DNA from 4 places in the uncultured Martelella sp. genome. Region 2 is predicted to be linked to each of the others. Evidence: predicted binding sites of a transcription regulator. Region 2 holds the regulator's gene; each other region holds the start of a gene.
The links. The regulator LexA, encoded in region 2, represses DNA repair genes until DNA is damaged. The targets are predictions, from matches to a motif close to TGTTCNNNNTGTGTTCNG.
Positions count from the first base shown of each region.

Region 1: a site for LexA is predicted at 1,209-1,226, ahead of ruvC (crossover junction endodeoxyribonuclease RuvC). Genes of this name have one in related genera too.
Region 3: a site for LexA is predicted at 4,643-4,660, ahead of parE (DNA topoisomerase IV subunit B). Genes of this name have one in related genera too.
Region 4: a site for LexA is predicted at 3,026-3,043, ahead of ACHZCU_RS05370 (PA0069 family radical SAM protein). Genes of this name have one in related genera too.

Region 1 is NZ_CAXXFM010000001.1:3,361,511-3,368,964, reverse strand. Features, by position in the region: gene ruvA (Holliday junction branch migration protein RuvA) at 23-643, opposite strand; gene ruvC (crossover junction endodeoxyribonuclease RuvC) at 654-1,166, opposite strand; gene ACHZCU_RS15655 (potassium/proton antiporter) at 1,380-3,170, shown strand; gene ACHZCU_RS15650 (phosphoglycerate kinase) at 3,399-4,595, shown strand; gene ACHZCU_RS15645 (hypothetical protein) at 4,874-5,032, opposite strand; gene ACHZCU_RS15640 (MFS transporter) at 5,235-6,518, shown strand; gene ACHZCU_RS15635 (DUF1192 domain-containing protein) at 6,508-6,708, shown strand; gene ACHZCU_RS15630 (DUF1465 family protein) at 6,999-7,454, shown strand, end outside.
Region 2 is NZ_CAXXFM010000002.1:229,482-236,935, reverse strand. Features, by position in the region: gene ACHZCU_RS18415 (AEC family transporter) at 1-258, opposite strand, end outside; gene ACHZCU_RS18410 (cytochrome c biogenesis CcdA family protein) at 285-1,019, opposite strand; tRNA gene ACHZCU_RS18405 (tRNA-Lys) at 1,268-1,343, shown strand; gene lexA (transcriptional repressor LexA) at 1,525-2,232, shown strand; gene ACHZCU_RS18395 (ComEC/Rec2 family competence protein) at 2,186-4,663, opposite strand; gene gltA (citrate synthase) at 4,985-6,271, shown strand; gene ACHZCU_RS18385 (esterase-like activity of phytase family protein) at 6,726-7,454, opposite strand, start outside.
Region 3 is NZ_CAXXFM010000003.1:381,731-389,184, forward strand. Features, by position in the region: gene ACHZCU_RS20970 (EAL domain-containing protein) at 1-1,110, shown strand, start outside; gene ACHZCU_RS20975 (CTP synthase) at 1,125-2,756, opposite strand; gene secG (preprotein translocase subunit SecG) at 2,947-3,405, opposite strand; gene tpiA (triose-phosphate isomerase) at 3,748-4,518, opposite strand; gene parE (DNA topoisomerase IV subunit B) at 4,921-6,981, shown strand; gene ACHZCU_RS20995 (patatin-like phospholipase family protein) at 7,346-7,454, shown strand, end outside.
Region 4 is NZ_CAXXFM010000001.1:1,112,602-1,120,055, reverse strand. Features, by position in the region: gene ACHZCU_RS05385 (phosphomannomutase) at 1-428, opposite strand, end outside; tRNA gene ACHZCU_RS05380 (tRNA-Pro) at 809-885, shown strand; gene ACHZCU_RS05375 (ribonuclease HII) at 938-1,633, opposite strand; gene ACHZCU_RS05370 (PA0069 family radical SAM protein) at 1,811-2,944, opposite strand; gene ACHZCU_RS05365 (glycosyltransferase) at 3,092-3,610, shown strand; gene moaB (molybdenum cofactor biosynthesis protein B) at 3,626-4,156, opposite strand; gene ACHZCU_RS05355 (4-(cytidine 5'-diphospho)-2-C-methyl-D-erythritol kinase) at 4,149-5,072, opposite strand; gene ACHZCU_RS05350 (tetratricopeptide repeat protein) at 5,069-6,871, opposite strand; gene ACHZCU_RS05345 (polyprenyl synthetase family protein) at 6,927-7,454, opposite strand, start outside.

The sequences.
Region 1 (7,454 bases), on a different contig from region 2:
AGGGAACTATACCACGAAAGGATCAACTCGCCAATTCTTTCAGGCCCAGACGGATAAGGACGGCGCTGTCGGCGCCCTCGCCTGCATTTTTCAGCGCGGCGGAGACCGCGCCGGCGGCTTGATCGCGTGAATAGCCGAGATTGGACAATGCCGAAATCGCATCGGAAACGGCAGCGGGCGCCGCCCCCTCGCCGACCTCCTGACGGAAGGCGACGCCTTCGCTGTCGCCCATCGAAAGCCCGGCAGGAACCTTGTTCTTCAGCTCCGTGACGATCCGGGTGGCGACCTTCGGCCCGACGCCCGGCGCGCGCGAAACCGCCGTCTTGTCGCCAAGCGCCACCGCGTTGGCAATCTCGCCTGCCGACAGCGTTGACAGGATGGCAAGCGCCACACGGGCCCCGACCCCCTGCACGCTTTGCAGCAGGTTGAACCAGCCGCGCTCTTCCGCACTGATGAAACCGTAAAGCTTCAGCTGGTCCTCGCGCACGAAGGTTTCGATCACCAGTGTCACCGCCTCGCCGGGCGTGCCGATGCGCGAAAGCGTGCGCGCCGAACAGAACGCCACATAACAGACGCCATGGACATCGACGAGCACATGGTCGTCGCCGATCTCGTCAATCACGCCCTTCAACTTGCCGATCATGCAGTGTTCCTTATCCGGCCAGAGCCGCCTTCATCATCCGGTTTGCACCACGATTATGCGCATGACAGATGGCGATCGCCAGCGCATCGGCCGCATCGCTGCCCTTGAACTGAACCTTCGGCATCAGCACCTTCAGCATCATGTGGATCTGTTCCTTGTCGCCGTGGCCGACGCCGATGACCGCCTTTTTCACCGCATTCGGTGCGTATTCGGAAACATGAAGACCGGCAAGCGAGGGCACAAGAAGCGCAATGCCGCGCGCCTGGCCAAGCTTCAGCGTGGCCACCGCATCCTTGTTCACGAAGGTCTGCTCGACGGCCGATTCATCCGGTGTGTAGCCATGCACGACCTCCGTAAGCCCGTCATGCAGCTGCCTGAGACGCGAGGCAAGATCCATCTGGCCATCCGTGGTAACCGTGCCTGAGGCGATGAACTTCAGAGAATTGCCGAGCGTCTCGATCACGCCCCAGCCGGTGCGCCTGAGGCCCGGATCAATACCGAGAATACGAATCGTCTTTTCCATGCAATTACCCTATCCGCCTTGTTGCCAGCCTTCCAGAGAAAAGTGAACAAAACAAAAACATTCTCATGCAGCCATGCGTGTACGGACACACAGCCTTCCAATAGTGGAGACTTTAAATGGCTGTGCCCACGCACTACCTAGCCCAGAAAATCAAAGAATTAGAACGGGTGCGGGGCCGGTGGGACCAATACCGCCGGATGGAAGGGAAGACGATTGACGACTTTTTACCTCGCGGTGATGATCTTCTCCGCACTCGTCCTGCTCGCCGCGCTTTCGAGCGCTCTGGCGTTTCGTTTCGGGGCACCTTTGCTGTTGCTGTTTCTGGGCGTCGGCCTGCTGGCCGGCACCGATGGCTTCGGCATCGAATTCAGCAATGACGCACTGACCTTCTATGTCGGCTCCCTGGCGCTTGCGGTCATCCTGTTCGACAGCGGTTTCGGCACCGCGTTCAAGACATTCAGACGTATCGCGGCGCCGGCTGTGCTTCTTGCCACAGCGGGTGTTCTCATCACGGCAGCGCTTGTGGCCGTGGCGGCGGCGGTCATTCTCGACTTCTCCCTGCTTGAAGGTTTTCTGCTCGGCGCAATCGTCGCCTCCACGGATGCGGCCGCCGTGTTCTTCCTGATGCGGATCGGCGGCATTCACGTCGTCGACAAGGTCAGTTCGACGCTTGAAGTCGAATCCGGCATCAATGATCCGATGGCGATCTTCCTCACCATGACGCTGGTCTCCATGCTCTCCGTTCAGGGGTCGGGGGCGGAGGAAACGCTGGACATGGTGCTCCATTTCCTGCGCGAAATCGGGTTCGGTCTGCTGTTCGGCCTGGGAGGCGGCATGTTGACGATCCTGATCGCAAACTCCTTCGGGCTGAACCGGGGGCTTGCGCCGATCCTCGTGCTCACGGTTGCCCTTCTGGTGTTTTCGGCGACGGGGGCTGCGGGCGGAAGCGGGTTCATGGCCGTCTACATTGCCGGCCTAATCGCGGGCAACAGGCGGGTACGTTTTTCAGGGGCCATCAGGCGGTTCCAGGAAGGTATGACCTGGCTTGCCCAGATCATCATGTTCCTGCTGCTCGGCCTTCTGGCCACCCCGCACAGATTCCCCGAAATCTTTCTGCCGGCACTGGCGCTGGCGCTGTTTCTGGTATTCGTCGCCCGGCCTGTCGCCGTCTGGCTTTGTCTGTTCCTTTTCGATTACCGCCCGCGCGAAACGAATTTCATCGCCTGGATCGGCCTGCGCGGTGCCGCCTCGATCCTGCTGGCCATTCTGCCGGCAATCTACGGGCTGGAGAATGCCGGACTGTTCTTCAACATCGTCTTCGTCATGGTGCTGGTCTCGCTTATCCTGCAGGGCTGGATGCTGGCGCCGGTCGCCCGGTTTCTGGATCTGGTGCGGCCCAGGGCAAGCGGCGCGCTGGAAACGGTGGAGGTCGACCTGCCCGGCAACGCCAAGCACGAGCTTCTGGTTTACCGTCTGGCCGAAGGTGCTCCGGTCCTCGAAGGCGCGCTCATTCCGCGCTGGGCCATCCCCTCGCTCGTGGTTCGCGACGGATTGTCGATGCGCTATTTCTATGCCGGCGATCTGAAGGCGGGAGACTATCTCTACCTCTTCGTGGTGCCGGGCATGTCCTATCTGCTGGACCGGCTTTTCGCAGATCCCGATACGATCGACGGCAGCAGCGAGGAATCGCTGCTGGGCACGGAAGTGCTGATGCCGGACCGGCCGCTTGGCGAATTGCGCGCCATCGAACCGACCGTTGCCATTCCTGCGGGATCAGAGGAAACGCGGATTGCCGATTTTATCAAGGAACGTCTGGGCGGCAAGCCACATATCGCCGACAGGCTGCATCTGGGGCCGCTCTCGCTGATCGTGCGCGAGGCCGACGAGGCGCATAATGTCATGTCCATCGGCGTCTGGCGCGAACCGGAAGACGACAATACACCGCTTGTTTTCCGCGCAATCCGGGCACGCATTGCCCGGCTTTTTCTCAAGTTCAGGCGCTAGAGCGGCAATCCTCGTAAAGACCATTCACGCCGACGTGCTTTTCTGACCTCTGTCATTGCCGCTTGCCCTGTTTTTGAATAGAAATCATTGCGCCCAAGATGTTTTTGGCGGTGCGCTCCGCACCCGATAACAAGACCGGCACGCCGGGGCCTCGAAAAGCCCGCTGCCGGCAAGCCAATCCAGAAGCGCCGGCCTCCCGGCACTTCCAACCGAAAGAGGAAGACATCCATGCCTGCCTTCAAAACACTCGACGACCTTTCCGACCTGACCGGCAAGCGCGTTCTGGTCCGTGTCGACCTGAACGTGCCTGTCAGCGAAGGCAAGGTCACCGACACGACCCGCATCGAACGGGTTGCCCCGACCATCCTCGAACTTTCGAACAAGGGCGCGAAGGTCATCCTGATGGCCCATTTCGGCCGTCCGAAGGGCCAGGTCGTTGCCGACATGTCGCTGAAGCTGATCGTTCCGGCTGTCGAAAGCGTGCTGGATCACGCTATAAAATTCGCAGACGATTGCGTCGGCCCGGACGCGGAAGCCGCCATCGCCGCCATGCAGGACGGCGATATCCTGCTGCTGGAAAACACCCGGTTCCACAAGGGCGAGGAGAAGAACGATCCCGATTTCGTGGCTGAACTGGCCAAGAACGGCGACATCTACGTCAATGACGCATTTTCTGCCGCTCACCGCGCCCATGCCTCGACCGAGGGCCTCGGCCACCACATGCCCGCCTATGCCGGCCGCACCATGCAGGCCGAACTTGAAGCTCTGGAGAAGGGCCTCGGCGATCCCAAGCGCCCGGTTGTCGCCATCGTCGGCGGGGCCAAGGTCTCGACCAAGATCGACCTGCTGGAAAACCTGATCGACAAGGTCGATGCGCTGGTGATCGGCGGCGGCATGGCCAACACCTTCGTTGCCGCCAAGGGCATCGATGTCGGCAAGTCGCTCTGCGAGCATGATCTGGCCGATACGGCGCGCACCATCATGGCAAAGGCCGAAAAGACCGGTTGCGCCATTGTTCTGCCGGTCGACGGCGTTGTTGCCCGTGAATTCAAGGCCAATGCTGCAAACGAGACGGTCGCGATTGACGCCATTCCGGCCGATGCGATGATGCTCGATGTCGGACCGGAATCGGTCAAGGCCGTCAATGAATGGATCGGCAAGGCCGAAACGCTGGTCTGGAACGGCCCGCTCGGCGCGTTCGAGATCGAGCCTTTCGACGCCGCCACGGTCTCGGCCGCAAAATTTGCCGCCGAACAGACCAGGGCCGGCAAGCTCACCTCGGTCGCCGGCGGCGGCGATACGGTCTCGGCACTCAACCATGCCGGCGTGAAGGACAAATTCAGCTATGTCTCCACCGCCGGTGGCGCATTCCTGGAATGGATGGAAGGCAAGGTCCTTCCGGGCGTCGATATTCTGAAGAAGTAACGGCTTTACAGAGACGATGCATCAACGAGGCGGCCTTCGGGCCGCCTCAGTTTGTTGACAACCCCTGTAAGCAGTCGCGGCTTTGCCTATCCCCCCGCCGTCATTCCGGCCTTGAGCCGGAATCTAGTAAGCGCAAGTCCTTGCGCGCAAAGACTCTTTCTGAAAGCGCATAACAATCGGCCCTGGATACCGGCTCAAGGCCGGTATGACGAAAGAAACTGGGACGAGCTTTGTCAGCAGTCTGAGGCGGCCCGCGTGGCCGCCTTTTTCTTTCAATCTCAGGACGGGCGGATCATCAGCACGAGCACCATCATCGCAAGCGCAAAGGGCGCGATCTTCCAGAAGTCCATCCGCTTCTTCAGCCCCGGAAGCCCCAGCGGTTTGATGATCTGAACCGCCATGGCGGCGATGAGAAGAAACGATATCAGCTTGGCCATGGATGTCCCTGCCCGCCCGACCTTGGGCGGCTTGTTGTCAATCGCCCCTTGTCATAGCGTGCGAAAACCAGTGCGTCACCCGCATCGGATCGAATTCCTCAGTGCATTCCGGATCGGTGGTGGTAATATCCGGGAACAAGTGCAGACGTAGCCGCGTTGAACCTTCACCTTTTTTATGTCTTTCATTTATCCGGGCGACTTGATGAAACGTAATCTTTTCCCTGTTTTTGCGCTGCTTCTCGGCACACTTTTTCTTTTTTTCGGTAACGGTCTCCACAGTCTTCTCCTGCCATTGCGCGGTACGGCGGAAGGTTACAGCGATACAGCGCTCGGCTTTATCGGCACGTCATGGGCATCGGGCTTCGTGCTTGGCTGTCTGCTGGCGCCGAAGCTGATCATGCGGATCGGGCATGTGCGCGCCTTTTCCGGCTTTATCGCCCTCATCTGCATGGTGGCACTGATCACCGGTGTATTCGTCAACCAGTTCGGCTGGATCGCGCTGCGTGCGGCAACCGGCTTTGCGATGGCGGGCACCCAGATGATCATCGAGAGCTGGCTCAATGAGCGCGTCGACAATTCAAGCCGCGGCACGGTCTTCACCTTCTACACCGGCATCACGCTTTTCGGCGTCGTCGGCGGACAGCTGGCCGTCGGCTTCGGCAATCCCAATACGCCGATCCTGTTCATGGTTGCCGGCATCGTCTACTGCATCGCCATGCTGCCGACGACGGTGTCGAATGCGGCCTCCCCGCGCCCGCTCCAGGCCGTCCGGATCGACCTCAAACTGCTTTACCGCAACTCGCCTGTTGCCTTTTTCGGAGTGCTGCTGACCGGCATTGCCAATGGTGCCTTCGGCACGCTGGTGGCCGTCTTTGCCGCCCGCGCCGGGCTTCCCGACAATCAGGTCGCCTTTCTGGTAACCGGCGCCATTCTGGCCGGCGCGCTTGCCCAGGTGCCCGTCGGCCGGCTTTCCGACCGGATGGACCGGCGCTATGTGATCGCGGGCCTTGCGGCAATCGCGGCAGCGGCGGCGATCACCGTCGTCATCTTCAAGCCCGGCAGCACCACACTGATCGTCCTGATCGCCACCTACGGCGCCACGGCCAACGTGCTTTACCCGATCACCGCCTCGCATGCGAACGACTTCGCCCGGCCGGAAGATTACGTCAAGATTGCAAGCGGCCTTCTGTTCCTGTTCGGCATCGGCACCATCATCGGCCCGACCGTCGGCGGCCCAGTGATGTCGAACTTCGGCCCCTATGCGCTGTTCATCGTTACCGCCACAGCGCATGTCCTGATCCTTGCCTATGCCATCGTCCGCTCCCGCATTCGCGCTGCCGTCCCCGTCACCGACCGTGAGGCCTTCACGGCCATGCCGGATGCGGCAACGCCGGTTTCCACCACCGAGGGGGTTGCGCTGAAGAACCCGAACCGCGAAACGCCTGTTTACGACGAAGAAGAAAGGAGCGAAGATCATGCCGCTTGATGACGACAGCGACGACAAGAAACCGGCAAGGAACCAGTACATCATTGGCGCCGATCTGGAAGAGCATTCGGTCGAGGCGCTGAACGGTTTCGTCGAGGAGCTGCGTCGCGAGATCGAACGCCTCGAGGCTGCCATCGGCAGGAAGGGCAGCGAGCGCGAAAAGGCCGAAAGTTTCTTCAAGAAGAAATAGTCTGCCCCGCTGCAGCCGGCCTTTAACGCGATATTAACCTTTCCAAGTTGTTATAGGTTATCCGCTTGGCGGAGTCGGGATCTCTGTCTTTATTCCGATCATCACCCTTTGACTTATGGGCCGCTCTTTGCGGCTCTTTTTTTTGCACAACCCGGCATTCGGCAGTGGGTATTAACCCTTCGTTAAGAAACGGGTTGCGGAAATGCGTTACAGGTATATTTGTTGTCAACGTTGTTGAAGACTTGCCGCACCAAGCGTATCGCGGCAATCGGCGTAGCAAGAGTATGCAAATGACCAGTACCGGGGCACATCCGATCAGTTTTGCGGGACGGGCCGCCAACTCACCGCAGTTCGATGCCCTTTATGCCGAAGGCATGACGCTTGTCGAGGAGACAGCCGCCTATCTGGACGGCCCCGGCCGGGCTGCCTCGAAACTGCTCAGCGCCAGAGCGGCCGCGCTTTACTCGGCGGAGTCGATCCGGCTCACCACCCGCCTGATGCAACTGGCATCGTGGCTGCTGCTGCAGCGATCGCTGAATTCCGGCGAAATGAGCCGCGAACAGGTGATCCAGGAGCGCAACAAGCTGCGTCTGGGCGGCGGCGGAGATGAAGAGGGCCTTTCGGCCTGGCGGGAACTGCCGCCGGGTTTCCGCGATCTGGCAGACCATGCCACACGGCTTGAAACCCGCATTCGCAAACTCGATGAAAGCCTGATGCGCGGCCACGTTCAGCCGGAACCGGCCAAC
Region 2 (7,454 bases):
GAAATAGCCGGCGGCAAACAGCAGCGAAAACACGGCATAGGTCGCCAGCAGATCGACAGAGATGAAATCAAGCCGGGTCAGCTGGTCGAAAGGCGTGTTCGAAACCAGCTTGAAGAACAAGGCCGGCAATGCGGCATAGACGATGAATACATTGAGCCAGACAAGACCGGATTCCGGCTGCCGGATGAGCCTGGCGGCGATGAAGCCGACGGCAATCAACCCGAAGAACGGAAAGAGAAGCCCTAGAATATCTGACATGGCGCAAAACCCGGGGTTCGCAGGCCCTAGCCGATCTGCGACAGAACGGGGAAGGTCTGCTGGAACCAGATCGCCATATCGGCAATGAAGCCGAAAAGAAAGGCAAGGCCGGTGAGAATCAGCAGCACGCCCATGATTTTTTCAATCGTGCCAAGATGTTTGCGGAACCGCGACAGGAAGCGCATGAAGGCGCCGGAAAAAAGCGCCGCAATCCAGAACGGCACGGCAAGGCCGAGCGAATAGATCGCCAGCAGCACCGCCCCGTTGGAAACCGTATCGCGTGTGGCTGCGACAGCGAGAATGGCCCCCAGAACCGGCCCGATGCAGGGCGTCCAGCCGAAAGCAAAGGCCAGCCCCATCACATAGGCGCCGGACATGCTCGCCGGCTTGCCGCCGCCATGAAACCGCGCCTCGCGCGACAGGAAGGGGATTTTCAGCACACCAAGAAAGTTCAGCCCCATGATGATGATGATCACGCCGCCGACCTTGGCCAGAATATCGATATATTGACGCAAAAGCTGACCGATGGACGAGGCCCCTGCCCCGAGCGCCACGAAAATCGTCGCAAAGCCGAGCGTAAAGAACAGCGCCGGCAACAACACCCGCGCCGGCCGGACGGTCGTGTCCCCCCTGAACTGATCGATCGAAATGCCCGCCATGTAGCAAAGATAAGGCGGCACCAGCGGCAAAACGCAGGGTGAGAGAAACGAAAGCGCACCGGCAAGAAGCGCCGTCAACAGGGAAATATCACCGATCGACACCTGAAATCCTCTTGTCACTCGGCCGTTGGCGAAAGCGCGTCCGGCACCAGCAGATAACCGCCTGAACGGCGGACCGTAAACTGCCGGTTCCTTAAACCACAGCGGCGTTGAATTCCAATCACCTTTCCGCGCATCGCCCCCAACATCAAATTGTCGCCTCGGAGCCGAATTTCCGGGTTGACCTTCTGCAAGACCCTTTCTATGTTCCGCCCACTTTCCGCCGGCCCTTCAACAGGCGCCGGCCTCGGGAGCGCGTAGCTCAGCTGGTAGAGCAACTGACTTTTAATCAGTAGGTCCAGGGTTCGAACCCCTGCGCGCTCACCATTGTTTGCCGAGAATTTTTCTCCTTTCGAAATTGAAACAACACTTTCTAACGCACCCCTTTGCACCCGCCTTCATGCCTCCATTGACCGCAATCGAGGCCGCTCTGCTATTTCCAGCTTGCGGAACACAGATAGAACAGATATAAACGTTCTGTATTTGTTTCGAAGGCAAGGGGCTGCAAATGCTGACTCGTAAACAACAGGAACTGCTGTATTTCATCCATGAACGGATGAAGGAGACAGGCATTCCCCCGTCTTTCGATGAAATGAAGGAAGCCCTGGATCTGGCGTCCAAATCGGGCATTCACCGGTTGATCACGGCGCTGGAGGAACGGGGTTTCATTCGCCGGCTTCCCAACAGGGCGCGCGCGCTTGAAATTCTGCGCATGCCGGAAAGCCTTGGTTCTCAGCCGCCACGCCGCGGCTTTTCACCGAGCGTGATTGAAGGCAGCCTCGGCAAGACGCCTGCCGAAAGCAAGACACCGGCTGCCGGAAATGACAGCGGCTCGACCGATATCCCCGTCATGGGGCGGATTGCAGCCGGCGTTCCGATCTCGGCCATACAGGAAAACACCCACGCAATTGCCGTTCCGGCCGAAATGCTGGGAACCGGCGAACATTATGCGCTGGAAGTTAAGGGCGATTCGATGATCGAAGCCGGGATATTCGACGGTGACACGGTGGTCATCCGCAATATCAACACAGCCGCCCCGGGCGATATTGTCGTGGCGCTGGTGAATGACGAGGAAGCAACGCTGAAACGTTTCCGCCGCAAGGGCGCATCGATTGCACTGGAAGCCGCCAACCCGGCCTATGAAACCCGGATATTCGCGGCCGATCAGGTCAAGGTTCAGGGCAAGCTTGTCGGCCTGATCCGCCGCTACCACTGAAGAAATCGAGGGTTTTCGGCAGGCTGACAGGATCAGCATACGAATCGGAACGCCAACTATAGAGGCGGTGTTGGTTCCACTGACGCTTTACTGCCGTGATGGCAGGCGTGACGGAAACGTGGGTTCTCACACAGGAACCGGTCGGGTTAGGCTCTGAGGACGTGGTGTTTCCGTTTCTTGATTTTGAACCATCGGTATCTTGGACGGTAAACTGCAAGGTGCCGTTTTGGCGGCGCAGTGCTGGTGTGATGAGAAAACCAGGCGAACGGCATGTCTGAAAACCGGGCCGGTAGACGCTGATGATGATGTCGGCGTGATCGCAGGCAGGGCCTACGAGCGCGGGCCGGAATATCTGTGCTACGGTCAGACCGCTTCCGGGAAGCGATGCCACACACCATTCGCCCTTTTCACAAATGAATACACCGGATTGCGTCCGCGCGGCCTTTATATCCTCGGCAAGGGCGGTGCTTGCATTGGTGATTTGTCCAGCATCCAGGCGGTCGAACCGGTCCGTGTCTTTCAGTATCGCAGCGTTGTTTTCGGTTTCGCTCGGCGGTCGTGTGGCGTTGATGGCAAGTGCGCTCTGCCACTGATCGAAGATGAAGGAAGGCGGACGGCGCTTGCTGAGCGCGGCCGTATCACCGGTGACAATCGCAACCAGCGCGCCGTCTTCGGAGACAAGCAGAAGCGGCGACCGGTCGCCTTGAGAAAAGGCGGGCAAGGCAAAGGCAATTGCCATCGGCACCAGTCCGACAAGCCTGAGGCGGGTGCGCAGCAGAACCAGCAGCATGAACCCGACAAGGAAAAGCAGCAGAAATCCGCGGGGCATCGCACCGGTATCGAGCGCGCCGCCAAGACCATTGACCCATTCCGCAATGGCAATCACCCGGTCGAGCCCCCAGCCCATGGCCAAAAGAAAGGGGCCGTGCAGATTGAGCGGCATGGCCAGCATGGCCAGCAGCCCGGAGGGCATCACCAGAAAGGTGACAATCGGCATGGCGAGCAGATTGCCAAGCAGACCGTAGCCGGCAATCCGCTGAAAATGCGCCATGGCAATCGGCGCTGTCGAAAGCCCGCCGATAAGTGCGGTCAACAGAATACCGAAAGCCCCCAGCATGACGATGCGGACCACTGTGCCGACCGGCATCGACGCCGGGCGAGCATATTCGCGACGCTGCCAGAAGCTGTAGCCCGCAATAAGCGCCAGTGTTGCGGCAAACGACATCTGCATGCCGGGGCCGACTGCTTCCGACGGCGAAACGACGAGGATGACGAGCCCCGCAAGAGCGACATTGCGCATGCTGATGGCCGGACGGTCGGCGACGGCGGCAAGCAGCATGATCGCCAGCATGATGAAAGCGCGCTGCGCCGAGACCTGCATGCCCGAAATCGCAAGATAGAACCCGGCAGCCCCGATCGCGGCCACAGCAGCGAGCTTCTTGGTGGCAATCGCTTCTGCCGCCTTTGGAGAAAACGACAGGAAAAGACGCAGGCTTGAAAAGAAGATACCGGCGGCGAGCGCCATGTGCAGCCCCGAAATGGCAATGACATGGGCAAGGCCGGCATTGCGCAACGCGTCCAGCGTGTCATCATTCATGGCGCGACGCTGCCCGGTGATGATCGCATTCGCGAAAGCCCCCGATTCGTCTGGCAGGACAGCGCGAATGCGCCCGGCAATCGTGTCGCGCAGGCTTTCGACCCTGTGGCGCATGAACAGGCCGATGGACTGAAGGTGGCTTTTTCCAGGCGCGTGAAGATCACCGGCAAGCGCTTCCGGCGCGCCATAGAAGAACCCCACCGCGCCGATCCCGTCGAAATAGGAAAGAAATCCGAAATCGACGAGGCCCGGCAGCGCCGGTCCGGAGGGCGGTGAAAGCCGGGCAAGGCCGGTGAAAGCACCGCCGATATCGACCGGCGGCGATTTGCCGCGGGCAACAAGGGTGACACGCTCAGGTGGACGGTGGATCACCGGATCGTCGGTGGCGATGACGCGCACCACATAACGCCAGCCATTTTCGGTCGGCTCTCGCGCGTCCACCACGCCGGTAACGTGGGTTGTCACCGGTGAGTCGAGCATCACCGTGGCAAGCCGGCCCGTCTCAAGCTGCGCCAGAAATGCGCCGCTGAGAAAGAGCGCAACCAGACCGGCGCCCAGCCGTTTCACCGGACCGGCATTGCGCAACGAAACGGCGGCAACAAGGGCGACCGCCCAATAGAGCCACAGCCCCCACGAAAACGGCGCTGCGGGCCGAAAAAACCACCACGCGGCCCCCAGAGCCATCACAAACGGCGCAAACAGAAAGCTGCGTCCATAGGCAAGTTCTTCGGAAAAAAGCGTGCCGACGTCCCTGCCCTCCGGCTGCCCCGCAGAAGTTGGCGGATTCCAGACCGTATCGCTGCCGGAAGCGGCTTTCGTTCGCCATCTGCGCAAGCGGCCACGAACGGCGCCGCCCCCGTGCCGCTTTGGACGTTCCGTAACCTGTTTCTCGCCCTCTCCCATCAAAACCGCCCCGCCACAACCTAAGGTATCGTGTGGTTACCTGGAGCAAAAAGCAACGTTGCAGAACGCAGCTTGCGGAAAAATTTCCTTTTCAGAAGCTCAAAAAACTTGCTAAACGCAAATTATAAATCATCACCCGCACCGCAACATGAACCATTCAGCGGCTTGGCAGCGGCGCATCGATCCTATACCTAGTTGGTACCTTTGATCGTGTTTATCACGCGTCCCGCGCTGGAAGATTTGGAGGATAGCATGACGGAAACTGGCAAACTCACCTTGGACGGACAGGAACTGGAACTGAACGTCGAAGCAGGCACCTTCGGTCCAAAAGTGCTCGACATCAACAGCCTGTACAAACAGTCAGGCATGTTCACATACGATCCCGGCTTCACCTCGACGGCATCGTGCAAATCGGCAATTACCTACATCGATGGCGACAACGGTATTCTGCTGCACCGCGGTTATCCGATCGACCAGCTGGCCGAAAATGCCGACTTCCTCGAAATCTGCTACCTGCTGCTGTTCGGTGAACTGCCGACGGCAACGCAGAAGAAGGATTTCGACTTCCGCGTCACCCATCACACGATGATTCACGAGCAGATGACACGGCTTTTCACCGGTTTCCGCCGTGATGCTCACCCGATGGCCATCATCTGTGGCGCTGTCGGCGCCATGTCGGCCTTCTACCACGACTCGATCGACATCTCCGATCCCTACAAGCGCGAGATCGCCAGCGTCCGCATGATCGCCAAGATCCCGACGATCGCGGCAATGGCTTATAAGTACCATGTCGGCGAACCCTTCGTGTATCCGCGCAACGATCTCGGTTATGCGGCCAATTTCCTGCATATGTGCTTTGCCACGCCGTGCGAGGAATACAAGGTCAACCCGATCCTGTCGCGCGCGCTCGACCGCATCTTCATCCTGCATGCAGACCACGAGCAGAACGCCTCGACTTCGACGGTGCGTCTTGCCGGTTCTTCGGGCGCCAATCCGTTCGCCTGCATTGCCGCCGGCATTGCCTGCCTGTGGGGCCCGGCGCATGGCGGCGCCAACGAGGCCGCGCTCAACATGCTGCAGGAAATCGGTTCGGTTGACCGGATTCCGGAATACATCGCCCGTGCGAAGGACCGTGATGATCCCTTCCGCCTGATGGGCTTTGGCCACCGCGTCTACAAGAACTACGATCCGCGCGCCAAGATCATGCAGAAGACCTGCCACGAGGTTCTTGGCGAGCTCGGCATCAAGGACGATCCGCTTCTCGATGTCGCCATGGAACTGGAAAGAATTGCGCTGACGGACGAATACTTCATCGAGAAGAAGCTTTATCCGAACATCGACTTCTATTCCGGTATCACGCTGAAGGCGCTGGGCTTCCCCACCACCATGTTCACGGTGCTGTTCGCGCTCGCCCGTACGGTCGGCTGGATCGCCCAGTGGAACGAGATGATCGAAGATCCGGAACAGCGCATCGGTCGCCCGCGTCAGCTTTACACAGGCGCTGCCGAACGCGACTTCGTCGCCGTTGCCGACCGCTGATCGGTCAATACACAGTTCGAAACGTTGAAAAGACAGGCCGGTCGTCAGACCGGCCTGTCTCGATTTGTAGACAAAGCAGCCCCTCACTCTGGGGTCATCCTCGGGCTCGCCCCGAGGATCCAGGGCCAAACGATATACGCTCACTTTAAACCCTTTTTTATCAAAGGGTTGAGTTGAATGGATGCTCGGATCACGTCCGAGCATGAAACCTGTGGGAACGGCTGGTGGAGGCAACAACCCTACGTCTTCGGGTTTGTCAGCAGTCTGAGACAGGCCGGTCCTTAGACCGGCCAATTTTTTTATTTGCAGGCCATTATTGTCCCGATAGCTCGCCCCGAGCATGGCGCAGGTGGAGAAATACCGGCGATATAAAAAGGCCGCAGTGCATTTTGCACCGCGGCCTCTCCAGGACATCTCCCCGGGCAGCATTCCTGCCGCCCGGACTTGTTATGCGTTACTGCGTCATCGGAACCTTGAAAAACAGCGTTTCGCCGGAGCTGTCGTCCACGCCGTCATTGTCGGTCACGGCATAGGCCGTGCCATCGGCGGCGATGGTGAAGCCTTCGATCTTGTCGACAACATAGCCATTGGTGGCCGACTTCATCAGCGGCAGCAGATCGGTGACTTCTTCCTTCTGCACAACCGGCAGCTCCGCGCCGATCGGCGCCGGCTTCATGTCCGAAAGCGCAACCTTGTAGAGCTTCTTGACCTTTGCGGCTTCGCCGATCTGGTTGTCGCGCTCGATGATGTAGGCATTGTCGCCATTGACGGAAATTTCGGAAAGGCCGATCCAGCCCTTCTCCGGGGTTTCCAGCGGATAGGAGACTGCGCCCCACTCACCGGTCGCCGGCGTGTAGGCCAGAAGCTTGACGAAGCCCTTCTCGTCGTCGCCCCATTCGCGCTGGACAGCCATCCACAGCGTCAGATCATCGCCCTCGCCCACCGTGGTGATGCCTTCCATGCCGAAACGCGTCTGGTTGGCGAGCAGTTCATCCGGCAGGTTGATGGTTTCGGTGATTTCACCGGTCCCGTCGATGTGCAGAACCCTGTGCGGCACTTCTTTGTCGGGATGACCTTCGGAAGCCAGCCAGAAGCCGCCATTGCCGTCCACGGCAACGCCTTCGAGATCGAGCTTTTCCGCCGGCTGTCCATCGCGCGTCACGCGGATGGCGTCGGTGATCAG
Region 3 (7,454 bases), on a different contig from region 2:
ACGGCCAGAGTTCTTGTGGATATGTCCAAACATAATGATTTCGTCAGCCGCGTGGGCGGCGACGAATTCGCCATGATCGTCAGCTATGAAGACGAGACCGGCAAGCTCGAGCAAATGGCCAGACGGCTTCAGCTTGAGCTGGCAAAACCGCTTTCCTTCGACGATGTTCGTTTTCGCATCAGTGCCAGCATCGGCCTTGCCACCCAGGAAAAAGAGGGGGAAAGCGACGCCGCATCGCTTCTAAGAGAAAGCGATCTCGCTCTGAAATCCGCCAAAGCGAAAGGCCAGGGGCAGATTGTGTTGTATTCGCCGGATATAAGGGCAACGCATACCACCGACCGAATGCCCTCCGACCGGTTGATGCAGGCAATTGATCAGGATGATTTCGTCCCGTTCTATCAGCCGCAATACGAGGCCGGCACACTTGAGCTGCACGGCATCGAGACCCTGGCGCGCTGGCGCCATGCCGACGGCAGTTTCGGCGAGCCGGCGAGTTTCATTCCGCTGGCCCAGTCGCTCAACCTGATGAACATGATCGACGCCAGCATTCTGTCCCAGGCACTCGAGGACCACAGTCGCTGGCGTGAGATCGGACTGAACCCGCCGCGCCTGTCGCTCAACCTGTCGCCGCACCGGCTGAGCGATCCAGCCCTTATCACCTCGCTGCAGAAGATGGACCTGTCCGCAGGAACACTCACCTTCGAACTGCTCGAGTCGATTTTCCTTGATGAGCAAGATGACGTCAGCGCCTACAATCTGCGACAGATCCGCAGACTGGGCATCAATATCGATGTCGATGATTTCGGCACCGGCTACACGTCGATCATCGGGCTTTTGAAGGTGGCCCCCAATGGACTGAAGATCGCACGGGAACTGGTGGCGCCGCTGCCCCATTCACATGAGCAGCGCGCGATCGTCAAATCCATTATCGAAATCGGAAAAACCCTGAATATCAAGATCATAGCCGAAGGCGTGGAGACCAGACAACACGCGCGTATCCTCACGGATCTGGGATGTGACGTGCTGCAGGGATACTGGCTGGCCCGGCCATTGCCGGCGCAGGCGATGGAAACGCTTCTGCGCCGGAAAACTGTCGAGGCCTCCGCCTGATGGACAGCGGCGGCTCAGACGAGCCGGCTCTGTTCCAGGGCAGCGGCAATAAAGCTTGAAAACAGCGGATGCGGGGCAAGCGGCCGGCTCTTCAGTTCCGGGTGATACTGCACGCCGATGAACCACGGATGATCCGCATATTCGATCGTCTCTGGCAGAATACCGTCAGGTGACGTTCCCGAAAACACCAGGCCGCAGGCTTCCAGCTTTTCACGATAGCCGGCATTGACCTCGTAGCGATGGCGGTGACGCTCGGAAATCTCGGTGGTGCCATAGATCTCCGCAATCCTGGTTTCTGCGCCCAGATGCGCCTTGTAGGCGCCCAGACGCATCGTGCCGCCGAGATTGTCCCGGTCGCTGCGCTTTTCGAGCGTGTTGCCCTTTACCCACTCGGTCATCAGGCCGACAACCGGCTCGCTGGCATTGCGGTCAAACTCGGTCGAGGACGCATCCTTGATACCGGCGAGATCACGGGCAGCCTCGATCACGGCCATCTGCATGCCGAAGCAGATGCCGAAATACGGCACCTTGTGAGTGCGGGCAAAGCGGGCTGCGCGGATCTTGCCTTCCGAGCCGCGCTCGCCGAAGCCGCCGGGGACCAGAATGCCGTGGACCTTTTCAAGATAGGGCGACGGGTCTTCCTTCTCGAAAATCTCGGATTCGATCCATTCGAGATTAACCTTCACCCGGTTGGCGACACCGCCATGGTGAAGCGCCTCGATCAGCGATTTATAGGCATCCTTCAGGCCGGTATATTTACCGACAACGGCAATGGTCACCTCGCCTTCCGGCGTACGGATGCGTTCACAGACATTCTTCCACGCATCCATGCGCGGCACCGGCGCCGGATCGATACCGAAGGCATGCAGCACTTCGTCATCAAGCCCTTCGCGATGATAGGCCAGCGGCACGTCGTAGATGTTGGAAACATCCAGCGCCTGGATAACGGCGGACGAGCGCACATTGCAGAACAGGGAAAGCTTGCGGCGCTCGGCCTCGGGAATTTCGCGGTCGGAGCGCACCAGCAGGATATCCGGGTGGATGCCGAGCGCCTGCAATTCCTTCACCGAATGCTGGGTCGGCTTGGTCTTCAACTCGCCGGCGGCCGGAATATAGGGCATCAGCGTCAGGTGAACATAAACGGCATTGCCGCGCGGCAGGTCGTTGCCGAGTTGGCGGATCGCCTCCATGAACGGCATCGCCTCGATATCACCCACCGTGCCGCCGATCTCGCAGAGCACGAAATCGAAATCGTCATTGCCCTCGAGAACGAATTCCTTGATCTCGTTGGTGACGTGCGGAATGACCTGAACGGTGGCGCCGAGATAATCGCCGCGCCGTTCCTTGTCGAGAATGTTCTTGTAGATACGGCCCGTGGTGATGTTGTCGGTCTTGGTCGCCGAGCGGCCGGTAAAGCGCTCGTAATGGCCAAGATCGAGGTCGGTCTCCGCGCCGTCATCGGTCACGAACACCTCGCCATGCTGGGTCGGGCTCATCGTACCGGGGTCGACATTGAGATAGGGATCAAGCTTGCGCAGACGGACCCGGTAACCCCGTGACTGCAACAAAGCACCCAGTGCTGCTGCGGCGATACCTTTTCCAAGTGAGGAAACCACGCCGCCGGTGATGAAAATATAACGCGCCATGGGCTTATTCCGATACCGTTTCTCAGCCGATTCTGCCAGAGCCTTTTCAACAAAAACTTCCGACGACCGGTCTATTGTCACAACAATGCCCTGCCGCCGGTACGGTTCCTGCCGTGCCCGACGGTGGGCTCAAAGAAAATCCGGCGGGCTATTGCGTCCCGCCGGATATGTTCAGGTCAAATTTCGGCGATCACTCGCCGGTGGGAACGCCTGTTGCGTTCGAATCCTCTGCCGGCGTGCTGACGGCGGGCGCCGAGGACTGGTCGTCTCCGGCCGCCGGAGCCGCGCTGTCGGCGCCCGTGGGAACACCGGCGTCATTGGTCGCGGGTGCCGTCTCCGTGGAGATCGAACCGCCAAGCTGGTTCAGGATGCCCTGCCCGTCGCTTTCAGCGTTCTGCTCGATCCGGTCAAGAATGTCCGACGGATTGCCCTGGTAGCGCGCCAGAATGCCGAGACCGAGCGAGGTGACGAAAAACAGCGTCGCAAGGATGGCGGTCGTGCGCGTCAGTGCATTGGCCGTGCCGCGCGCCGTCATAAAGCCGGAGCCGCCGCCGATGCCAAGTCCGCCGCCTTCCGACCTCTGAATGAGGATCACACCGGCAAGCGCAATGACGATTATCAGGTGAATTACGATCAGTACCGTCTGCATGAATGTCCAATCCGTCCCCGCTCGCAGGCCGCAAACGGGGCAATCCAAGAATATCTGGCGCTTCTCTACATGAGGCGCGCAGTCAATCCAACCCCTTTTTGTAGCCGCCGGCCAATCCCGCGGCCTCTATGGTTCACCGTCACCGGCATTCGCCGAAGCGCCGGTCGGCCCAAAACCTGCGATTGCGCCCGTCAGACCCGGCATTTCACAGCGGCGCCAGCCGGACACGGCCAAGGTGGCACGGCCGAAACCGCAATTTTGAAACGGTCTCAAGAGGCAGACAAAAACGTTTAAATTGAATGCCTTATACCGTTTTCACAATGCAGGACGCGAATCCATGCCTCAAAGGATATCCTCAAAGGCATGGTAGATGGAAAGGAAATCGGCCGCCTTTAGGCTGGCGCCGCCGATCAGCGCGCCGTTCACATGCGGCACACTCATCAATTCCTTGGCATTGCCCGGCTTCACCGACCCGCCATAAAGCAGGCGGAAGCGTTCACCGGCCTCGCCGAAGCGTTCGACCAGGTCCCGCCGCATCGCCGCATGCACGTCTGCAACCTGATCGGCGCCCGGCGTCTGCCCGGTGCCAATCGCCCATATGGGCTCATAGGCAATGATGGTGTTGTCACCTGTGGCATCATCCGGCATGCTTTCGAAAAGCTGGCGATGCAGCACCTCCATGGTGCGTCCGTTTGCATGCTCGGAACGGGTTTCGCCGATGCAGACAATCGCCGTCAGTCCCTGGTCATAGGCCGCGCGCGCCTTGGTGGAAACGACCTTGTTATTTTCCTTGTGCTCCTTGCGCCGCTCGGAATGGCCGACAATGACGTGGGTGGCAAAGCAGTCCCGGATCATCTGGGCGGAAATATCGCCCGTATGCGCGCCGGTGCGCGCCTTCTGGTGGCAGTCCTGCGCGCCGATCATCAGCTTGGTATCAACCGTCAGCGTGGTGGCCACGTAGAGCAGTGTCGAAGGCGGGCAGATCAGGGCATCCAGCTTCTTCGACAACGGGCCGCTGACACCATGGGCAATGGCCCGGATCTGATCGAGCGAGGCCCGGGTCCCATTCATCTTCCAGTTCCCGGCGACCAGCGGTCGGATGTCGGATGTCATCTGTTCTTTTCTCCCTTAATCTCAATATCAGGCACGGCCGAGCGAACACCTGCACCCTTTCTTTCCCATTCGGGGCCGTGGCGCAAATGCCGTCATGCCGGCTCTCCTCATGCGCCGGCCCGGAAGTTTCCAACTTGTTCCAGAACAAACGGCCGGAACACGGCTGGTGGAAATTCCGCGAATAATCACCAACTCATCGGTTTGAAACCGTATTAGATCGAATCCTGCCTGCCCCGCCAGTCCCTTTTTGACGGCCGGTTCTTCACGCAAATGAAACTCATCCACAGGCAGAATGCGACAATTTGGCACAGCATCGCCTAATGGCCCATTCTTTGCGAAAATAGAGCACTGATTCGCCTATAAGGCGCGTAACCATTCAACCCGAACACTCTGCCGGACCTTATGGATAACAGCAAAGACCTCTTCGCCGACCTTTCAGGCAATAGCAAAAAGGCAGCCGACGACACCGCGCCGCGCCGCGCGGCCCGCAAGGCGGCCGCGCCCAGTGCGGCAGCCGCCGCGCCGTCGGCGGACGGTGACTACGGTGCGTCATCGATCCGCGTGCTGGAAGGTCTCGAGCCGGTGCGCATGCGTCCCGGCATGTATATCGGCGGGACCGACGAAAAGGCACTGCATCACCTGTTTGCCGAAGTCATCGACAACTCGATGGACGAGGCCGTGGCCGGCCATGCGGATTTCATCGAGGTGCATCTCGATGCCGAAGGCAGGCTGACGGTGACCGATAACGGCCGCGGCATTCCGGTGGAAAACCATCCGCAGGTGCCGGGCAAATCGACCCTTGAAGTGATCATGACCAAGCTGCATGCCGGCGGCAAGTTCGACGGCAAGGCCTACGAGACCTCCGGCGGCCTGCATGGCGTCGGCGTCTCCGTGGTCAATGCGCTTTCCGATCTGATGGAGGTCGAGGTTGCCCGCGAGCGCCGTCTTTACCGGCTGACCTTTTCGCGCGGCGTGCCGCAGGGCGAACTGCAGGATCTCGGCCCGATCCAGAACCGGCGCGGCACCCGTGTGCGCTTCCATCCCGACGCGGACATCTTCGGCCCCCGTGCAAAATTCGATCCGGCCCGCGTCATGCGCATGGCCCGCTCCAAGGCCTATCTGTTCGGCGGCGTTGAAATCCGCTGGTCCTGCGATCCCGCGCTGGTCGAGGGCAATGAGGATGTACCGGACAAGGCGGTGTTCCACTTCCCCGGCGGGCTGAAGGACTATCTGGCGGCAACCATCGGCAAGGATTTCACCGTCACCCGCGAAATCTTTGCCGGCAAGACGGAAAAGACCGGCGGTCATGGCGCGGTGGAATGGGCGGTGTCCTGGTATGGCGGCGACCCGAACGTCCACTCCTACTGCAACACCGTGCCGACCCCTGAAGGCGGCACGCATGAAGCCGGACTGCGCCAGGCGCTGATGCGCGGCCTGAAGAATTATGCCGAGATGATCGGCAACAAGCGCGGCGCCCAGATCACCACCGACGACGTGATGATCTCGGCCATCGGCATGCTGTCGGTGTTCATCCGCGAGCCGGAATTCGTCGGCCAGACCAAGGACCGGCTGGCCACCGTCGAGGCCCAGCGCATCGTTGAAAACGCGCTGCGCGACCCCTTCGATCTCTATCTTTCCGCCAATCCGATGGAAGCGGAAAAACTGCTCGACTGGGTGGTCGAACGCTCCGAGGAACGGCTGCGCCGGCGCAAGGAGCGCGAGGTCAACCGCAAATCCGCCGTCAAGAAACTGCGCCTGCCCGGCAAGCTTGCCGACTGCTCGCAGAACACGGCTGGCGGAGCAGAACTGTTTCTGGTGGAGGGCGACTCGGCCGGCGGCTCGGCCAAGCAGGCGCGCAACCGTACCAATCAGGCGATCCTTCCGCTGCGCGGCAAGATCCTCAACGTGGCAAGCGCGGGCCGTGACAAGTTCACCTCCAACCAACTGCTTGCCGACATGATCCAGGCGCTCGGCTGCGGCACGCGGACGAAATACCGTGAGGAAGACCTGCGCTACGAACGCATCATCATCATGACCGATGCCGACGTCGACGGCGCCCATATCGCCTCGCTGCTGATCACCTTCTTCTACAAGGAGATGCCGGAGCTGATCCGCCAGGGACATCTTTTCCTCGCCGTGCCGCCGCTCTACAAGATCACCCAGGGCGGCAAGACGGCCTATGCCCGCGACGACGCCCACCGGGCCGAGCTGATGGAGACGATCTTCACCGGACGGGGCAAGGTCGAGATCAGCCGCTTCAAGGGTCTTGGCGAAATGCTGCCGGCGCAGCTGAAGGAAACCACGATGGATCCGAAAAAGCGCATGCTGCTGAGGGTCGATATCGACGCGGTCGATTTCGAAGGCACGAAGGTGGCCGTCGACGACCTGATGGGCACCAAAGCCGACGCCCGTTTCCGCTTCATTCAGGAAAACGCAGCTTTCGCGGAGAATCTGGATATCTAGATCACCGCGACGCCCGCCGTATTCGCTGGCCTTCAAAACAATGCCCCACCGGACATTTCCGGCGGGGTATTTTCGTAAGCCGCGTTTTCACCTACGACACCCAGAAATAATTTTTCACATAAATTTCATAAAGTTAAGCAAAGACATTCATACGCTCAGCGCTAAGCTTCATGCACAGGATTAACGCTAATTGCTGCGCGTCGGCGCCTTTGCTTGCCTGCCCGCACCCGGCCAATTATAGTCCCTTCACTCCTTCAAGCGGAACGGTGTCATGGTTCAACGTCGAAACTTCCTGCTTGCAGCAGGTGCCGGCCTGCTCGCCGGTAGTGCGCACGCGCAAACGCGCTCGTCCGAGGAGCCCTCCATGGCCGATACACCTGCTGAAACCCTGCAAAACAGGGACGGCCTTGCGCTGGCGCTGGGCGGCGGTGCAGCCAAGGCCTTTGCCCATATCCCCTATCTGGAAAGTCTGG
Region 4 (7,454 bases), on a different contig from region 2:
GCGTTTCCGGTGTCGACCGTGCCTTTCAGTTTTTCCGCCCAGGCGGAAATCGCCTGTTCGTCATCCTTGGTGATTTCGCCGTCGGCGCGATAAAACTTGATGCCGTTACGGTCTGCGGGGATGTGCGATCCGGTGATCATGATCGAGGCGGCGTTCTTTTTCTGCCCGAAAAAGGCGAGCGCCGGTGTCGGCAGCGCGCCGCAGTCTATTGGTGTGAAGCCCGATGCGGCGATGGCCCCCATGCAGCTTGCGGCAATGGCCGGGCTTGAGTCGCGAAAATCCTGTCCGACCAGTATCGGAGCGCCCTTTTCGGCCTGTCCGGTGTCCTCCAGATGGCGGCAGAATGCCGCAGAGTAGAGAGAGGAGGGTTCACCGAGAAGGTCTACCGAGAGGCCGCGCAATCCGCTGGTGCCGAATTTTACACTCATTGATACGATCTATCCTTTTTTCTACGCAATGTACCGGCCCAATAAAACCGCCGGCGAACTTTCAAAAAATGCAAAAGCTCCGTCGTAACGCAGCTTATTCTGAAAAGGACCACGCAACAGAGCGTTTCCGCCGTCAATCATGAGCCGTAAAATACTAGGCCATATGACCAACGCACTACGCATCCTGTGGTTCCGTTCATATTCTAGACAAGCAATACCAGCTTTAACAGCCCGATCCTGCTTTTGCTGCGCTGATGAAAACGTCATGGCGCGAACAACCCCAGGAGAGGGTAACGCAGCCACGTGACAAAACCATCAAAAAAGTTTCACAGGACGCTTGCCGAATACCGCATGCTGTTTTATAGAGCAGCCGCTGGTCACGGAGTGTAGCGCAGCCTGGTAGCGCACCTCGTTCGGGACGAGGGGGTCGCAAGTTCGAATCTTGCCACTCCGACCATCATTTTTCCCGATATTTTCCCTTTTCTCCGGTTTGCGTTTGGCGAAGACCTTTACGGCCCGGTCGTCGCGCGTTTGCTGTCATCTTCGCCGTATTGCAGTTCCCTGATCGGCCGGAAGCTCCTGCGATGCAGCGGGCAGGGGCCGGCTTCGCTGAGCGCGCGAAGGTGGCGGGCGGTTCCATATCCGGCATGGGCATCGAAGCCGTAGGCGGGATAGAATGTCGCGGCAAGCGTCATCATCCGGTCTCGCGTCACCTTGGCCACGATCGAAGCGGCGGCGATGGACAGCGACCGGCCGTCGCCCTTGATCACCGGGTCGGCCTTGCAGGCGATGCCCGGCGGGCGATCACGGCCATCCGTCAGAACCAGGGCCGGTGCAACGGGCAGGCTGCAGACCGCACGGCGCATGGCGTCGAGGCTGGCGGCGAGAATGTTGATCCGGTCGATCAGCGCCGGGCCGCTGGAGGCGACAGAGACGATGGCATCCGCCATGATCAGCTCGAACAGTTTCTCGCGCTTTCTGGCGGAAAGCTTCTTGGAATCATTGAGGCCTTCGGGAATGCGATTGGGGTCGAGGATCACCGCAGCGGCGACCACGGGGCCGGCCAGCGGACCGCGCCCGGCCTCGTCGCAACCGGCAACCGGCCAGAGGGCTTTCCGCCTGGCGGTCTGTTCCATCGAAAAATCGGGACCATCCGGCAGCAGATTGAAAAGGGCAGGAGAATCGGCAGGTGTGTTCAATGACATGACGTCATTTGACACCACCCGCCGATCTCCCGCAAGTCTCCTTCCGGTCTGACCCCGAAGGGCGACCGGGTGCGGCGGCAAAGGAGACTTCTTCGGCCCCGGCCCAGGGAACGGCCGGCCGGAAACACAACAGCACTGCACCCCGCCGAAGGTCGCAGGCAGGGCCGTTCGAGCGCATCAGAACAGGTTGAGCTGGGTGCCCGCGCCATCCGGCGGCACGAACAGATCCTCGCGCAGTGCGCCGCCCCGCCGTGCAAGGCCGAGCCGCTTGACGGCAAGCTCGAAACGCCGCGCGATCTGCCAGGCATAGGGGCCGCTGCCTTTCATGCGCTTGCCGAACTCGGCGTCGTAATCCTTGCCGCCGCGCATCGAGCGGATGAGGCTCATCACATGGCGGTAGCGTTCGGGGTGGTGTTCCAGAAGCCAGTCCTTGAACAGCGGCGCCACTTCCAGCGGCAGGCGCAGCAGAATATAGCTTGCTTCGCGCGCGCCGGCGGCCTTGCCGCTGTCGAGGATGCGTTCGATCTCGTGATCGGTCAGCGCCGGCACCACGGGCGCGACGGAGATGCCGACGGGAATGCCGTGTTCGCTCAGTGTACGGATGGTTTCAAGCCGGCGCGGCGGCGTGGCGGCGCGCGGTTCCATTGCGCGCGCAAGCTTGCGGTCGAGCGTGGTCACGGAAACCATCACCTTGACGAGATGTTTCTCTGCCATTGCCGACAGGATATCGAGGTCGCGCAGCACGAGTGCGGACTTCGTGGTGATCGAAACCGGATGATTGGCTTCGGCCAGCACTTCCAGCGTCTGCCGCATGATCCGCCAGGTCTTTTCGACCGGCTGATATGGATCGGTATTGGTGCCGATGGCGATTGTCCTGGCCTTGTATCCGGGCTTTGCCAGTTCACGGGCAAGCTGGCGCGGCGCATCCGGCTTGGCAAACAGCTTCGTCTCGAAATCGAGCCCGGCAGAAAGCCCCATGAAACCGTGAGTCGGGCGGGCAAAACAATAGATGCAGCCGTGTTCGCAGCCGCGATAGGGGTTGATCGAACGCTCGAACGGCACGTCGGGCGAGGTATTGCGGGTGATGATGGTCTTGACCTTTTCCACCTGGACTTCGGTGGCAAGCGTCGGCAGTTCATCATCGATATCCCAGCCGTCATCGAAATGCTCGCGCGTGACCGGTTCGAAACGGCCATCGGGATTGGCGGTTGCAGCCCGGCCGCGCCGCCGGTCACGCACCACCGGCTCGAAGTGGCGTTCGGGCGGCGGCGCGCTGGCAAAATCGGTAATGAAGGCATCATCCATGATCAGACCTCATCGGCTCATTGCGGTGTCCGGCCCCGAAATGCGGGGTCCAACGGCAACACTTCATCATGAATTTATCGCACAAACTAGAACAAAGCAAGAACATTTATGTTCTCCTTTGCAACAGGCCCGTTCCTTTGCCATAAGGAGGTCATGCTCAGCGTCGTTATCGAAACTACAAATCACGAGGCGGAACTCGCCCATACGCTGTCGACGCTGGTTGTCGGCGCGGTCGAGGGGCTTGTCAGCGATGTCATTGTGCTCGACCACGGCTCCGACGACGGCACGGAGCGGGTGGCGGATGCCGCCGGATGCCACTATCTGCGCTCATGGGATCTTGCCGAGGTGATGCGTCAGGCCCGCGGTGACTGGATCCTCGTGCTGGAGCCCGGCGCACGGCCGCTTTCGGGCTGGGTCGAGGCGATCTTCGAACATATGGCGCTGGAAACGCGGCCGGCGCGGTTTTCGCGCTCGCGCCGGCATCGCCGGCCGCTCCGCCAGGTTCTTTTTCAGCGTCGCTGCCCGCTTGAAGTGGGCGTTCTCATGCCGCGCCAGCTGGCCGTCGAAAAGGCTCAGGCATGCGGCAAGTCCCCTCTGGCGCTTGCCCGCAGGCAGATGACGCGCAAACTGTCCTGCGAGATCATTCCGGCCTGGGCTTCGGTCAGGGTCTGAAACGGTCCGTCGGCGTCAGCCGCGTTTGAGGTGCTCGTCGAGCCGCGGCATGATTTCCACGAAGTTGCAGGGTTGCTGGCGGTAGTCGAACTGTTTTTCCAGAATACCGTCCCATGCATCGCGGCAGGCGCCCGGCGAACCGGGCAGCACGAAGACGAAGGTCTGGTTGCTGAGCCCCGCAGTTGCCCGTGACTGCACCGTTGATGTGCCGATCTTTTCGAATGAAATGCGGTGGAAGATGGCGGAAAACCCGTCCATGCGCTTTTCGAACAGCGGTTCGATGGCTTCCGGCGTGACATCGCGTCCGGTAAAGCCCGTGCCGCCGGTGGTCAGCACCACATCGACGGCCGGATCAAGGCACCAGCCTCGCACGACGCTTTCGATTTCGGCGCGGTCGTCACCGACGATCCGGCGGTCCGCGCATGCGTGGCCGGCGGTCTCGATGCGTTGCACAAGCGTGTCGCCGGAACGGTCATCGGCAAGCGTGCGACTGTCGGAAACGGTCAGCACGGCAAAGCGGACGGGAATGAAGGGGCGTTCAGCCATGGTGTTCTTCTCCTGCGGCAACGGTGGCGGTTGCGGTCACGAACCAGTCGGGCCGGGCATGGGAAAGCCGGTCTGCCGCAGCATGCGCGCTTTCACGGTCGCTAAACAGTCCGAAACATGTCGCACCCGAACCCGACATGCGCGAGAGGGAAGCCCCTGACGACGACAATGCGTCCAGCACGGCATCAATGACCGGCGCAATCCGGTTTGCGGGCCGCTGCAGGTCGTTGCGGCTTTGCCGTACGAGGGCGATCCAGTCTCGTTGCTGGTCTTCGGGCTGATCGCCAAGCGCCATTGGCGGGTTGTGGCGGTTTTCGAGCGCCCTGAAAACTGCCGGGGTTGCAATCGGCTGAAGCGGATTTGCAAGTACGAGATCAAGGCGGGGGAAACCCGTCGCCGGCTGGATGGTGTCGCCGATGCCCCGGGCAATCAACGGGTGCGAGGCAAGGCACATCGGCACATCGGCCCCCAGTGAGAGAGCGATCGCGTGAATGCTTTTCTCATCAAGGCCGGGCTGCCAGAGGCGGACAAGCCCGCGGAGCGCCGCAGCGGCATCGGCCGAACCGCCGCCGATGCCGGAGGCGGCCGGCAGGTTTTTCTCAAGATGGATATGAACCGGCGCGCAGGGGCTGCCCGTTTGAGCCGCCGCCGCGCGCAGCCGGTTGCGCGCTTTCAGCACCAGATTGCCGGTTTCCGGATCGTCATGATACGGCAGATCGTCGGCAAAACGCCCCGAGAGCGTGAACGTGTCGCGGTCGCTTGGCGTGAAGGTCAGCCGGTCGCCGATATCGGCAAAGGTCACCAGCGAATCAAGCAGGTGATAACCGTCGCCGCGTTGCCCGGTCACGTGAAGCGCAAGATTGATCTTCGCCGCCGCGAATTCCGCGACCGCATCGCCGGCAGGCGCTGTGGTCACGGTGTCTTGACGGTATCGCCGTCTCCCTCGGGCGACTTGGCCAGCGGATTGGCGGCGTTTTCATCGTTGGCGACAAGGCCGTGGGCGATCTTTTCCCTGATTGCGGGAACCATATCCTCTTCCGGTTCACTCGCAAGCGCCTTGTTCCACTGATAGATCGCTTCGAGCTTGCGGCCCATCTGCCAGTAGGCATCGCCCAGATGGTCGTTGATCGTGGGGTCGCCGGTATCCAGCGACACGGCCCGCTCCAGCTCGCGCATGGCGTCTTCGTAGCGACCGAGCCTGTAATAGGCCCAGCCGAGCGAATCGACGATATAGCCATCATCGGGGCGCTGATCGACGGCCTGATTGATCAGGTCCAGGCCCTTTTCGAGGTTCATGCCCTGATCGATCCAGGAATAGCCGAGATAGTTCAGAACCTGTGGCTGGTTGGGATAAAGCTCAAGCGCGCGCAGGAAATTCGGCTCGGCCTTGTCCCATTCCTTCAGCCGTTCATAGGCAATGCCGCGCCGGTAGAAAACGCTCCAGTCCTCAGGGGCTGCCACCGCGCCGATCCGGTCTGCCGCGCGGTCGAGCACATCGGCCATTTCCGCAAACCGCTTCTCGGCGGACAGAACGCTGGAAAGCGCCAGATAGCCGCGCCGGTCATCGGGCGCGTCTTCGATCAGCGCGTAAAACATGTCGATCGCTTCATCGGTCCGTTCAAGCTCGGCAAGGGCAAGGCCCTGCTGCAGCTCGGCCAGCCGGTACTGGATCGCGTCTTCGGGAATGCGGGAGAAATAGGCCAGCGCCCGTTCCGGTTTGTTATTGGCCGCTGCCACCACGCCGCGCAGGTAAAGCACGTCCGGCTCTTCGGGCGAAAGGGCGTCGGAAAGGGCGAGGTAAAGCGAAACGATATCGTCGGAGGTGCCCTGATTAAGGGCGGCGGCGACTTGGAACAGCACTCCGGCAGCACCGGCAGACGTCGACTGCGGCAACCCCTCGACCGGCGCTCCGGCCTCGATCCGCTCACGGATCGGGTCGAGCACGGCGCTGTTGAGGCCGTAGGTCTCGGCAACCGATACGGTGTCCAGCGCCTTGCGGGTATTGCCGGCCTGCTGTTCGATTGCGGCAAGGCCGATCACCGTTTTCAGCATGGTGTCGGGCGCGGTCATGCCGCCTTCGCGATCAGCGAGCGCGGCGTTGAAATAGGTGCGGGCCCTGGCCGTGTCGCCGGAAAGGGCTGCAATCGCGCCGGCGTTGTAATTCTTGAAGAGGTTGAACCACGGCGGACCCTCGAGCGCGTCGATATCGGCCAGCGCCGCGTCCGGTTCGTCCTTGCCGGTCAGCGCCCAGGCCTTGAGCAGCTCGGCAACCAGTTCGTCCAGCGCAGAGCCGCCGAACGCGTCGAGCCGGGCAAGGGCGTCGTCATAATCCTCGCGGGACATGGCCGTCAGCGCCAGCGACAGATCGCGCAACGGAACAAGCTGCGGCTCATCCGTGGTGTTTTCGGCCTGGGTCGCAGCGCTTTCGAGATCGCCGTTGAAGATCAGGGCGATGAATAGCTGGTTGTTGGTTCCCGTATCATTCGGGCGGTATTGCAGGGCCCTGCGGAAATAGGCGATCGCGCGGTCGAGATCGTTGTCGAAGGCGGCAGACTGGCCCGCCAGAAGAGCGCCGGGGAAGCTTTCCGCCGTCACCGCTTCCATGGCCGCGTCATTGCCGTCATCGGTCTGGGCCAAAGCCGGAAGGGGCAGCATCAGCGTTGCTGCCAGTGCCGCATTCCTCAGAAACCGTGTCATCGGGAGCGTGTTTGTCATCCAGAACCTTTCATCGGCGGATCGGTTTCCCGGACGGGTGGATCCGCCACTGCCGTCAACTGATGCGGGCGATGCAGTAATCGATCACTTCTTCAAGGGCGTGCCTGCCGGCCGACATGGGCAGCGGCGCGAGGGCCGCGCGTGCGGCCTCGCCATAGGCAAGGGCCCGGGCAATGGAATCGGCAAGCGCGTCGTGCCGGGTGATCAGCGTGCGCGCCTTTTCGAGCGCGGCATCGTCATTGACGCCGTCTTCCATCGCCTTGCGCCAGAACGCCTTTTCGATGTCGTTGCCGCGCTGATAGGCGAGGATCACCGGCATGGTGATCTTGCCTTCGCGGAAATCGTCGCCGACATTCTTGCCGAGATCGGCACTGGAGCCGCCATAGTCGAGCACATCGTCGACAAGCTGGAAGGCAAGGCCAAGCGCCATGCCGTAGTCGCGCAGCGCCGTGCGCTCGGCCTCGGATGCGCCGGCGATGATCGGGCCGACTTCGGCGGCAGCGGCAAAAAGTTCGGCCGTCTTGCCGCGAATGACGGCGATGTAATCGGCCTCCGTGGTTTCCATCTTCTTTGCGACGGAAAG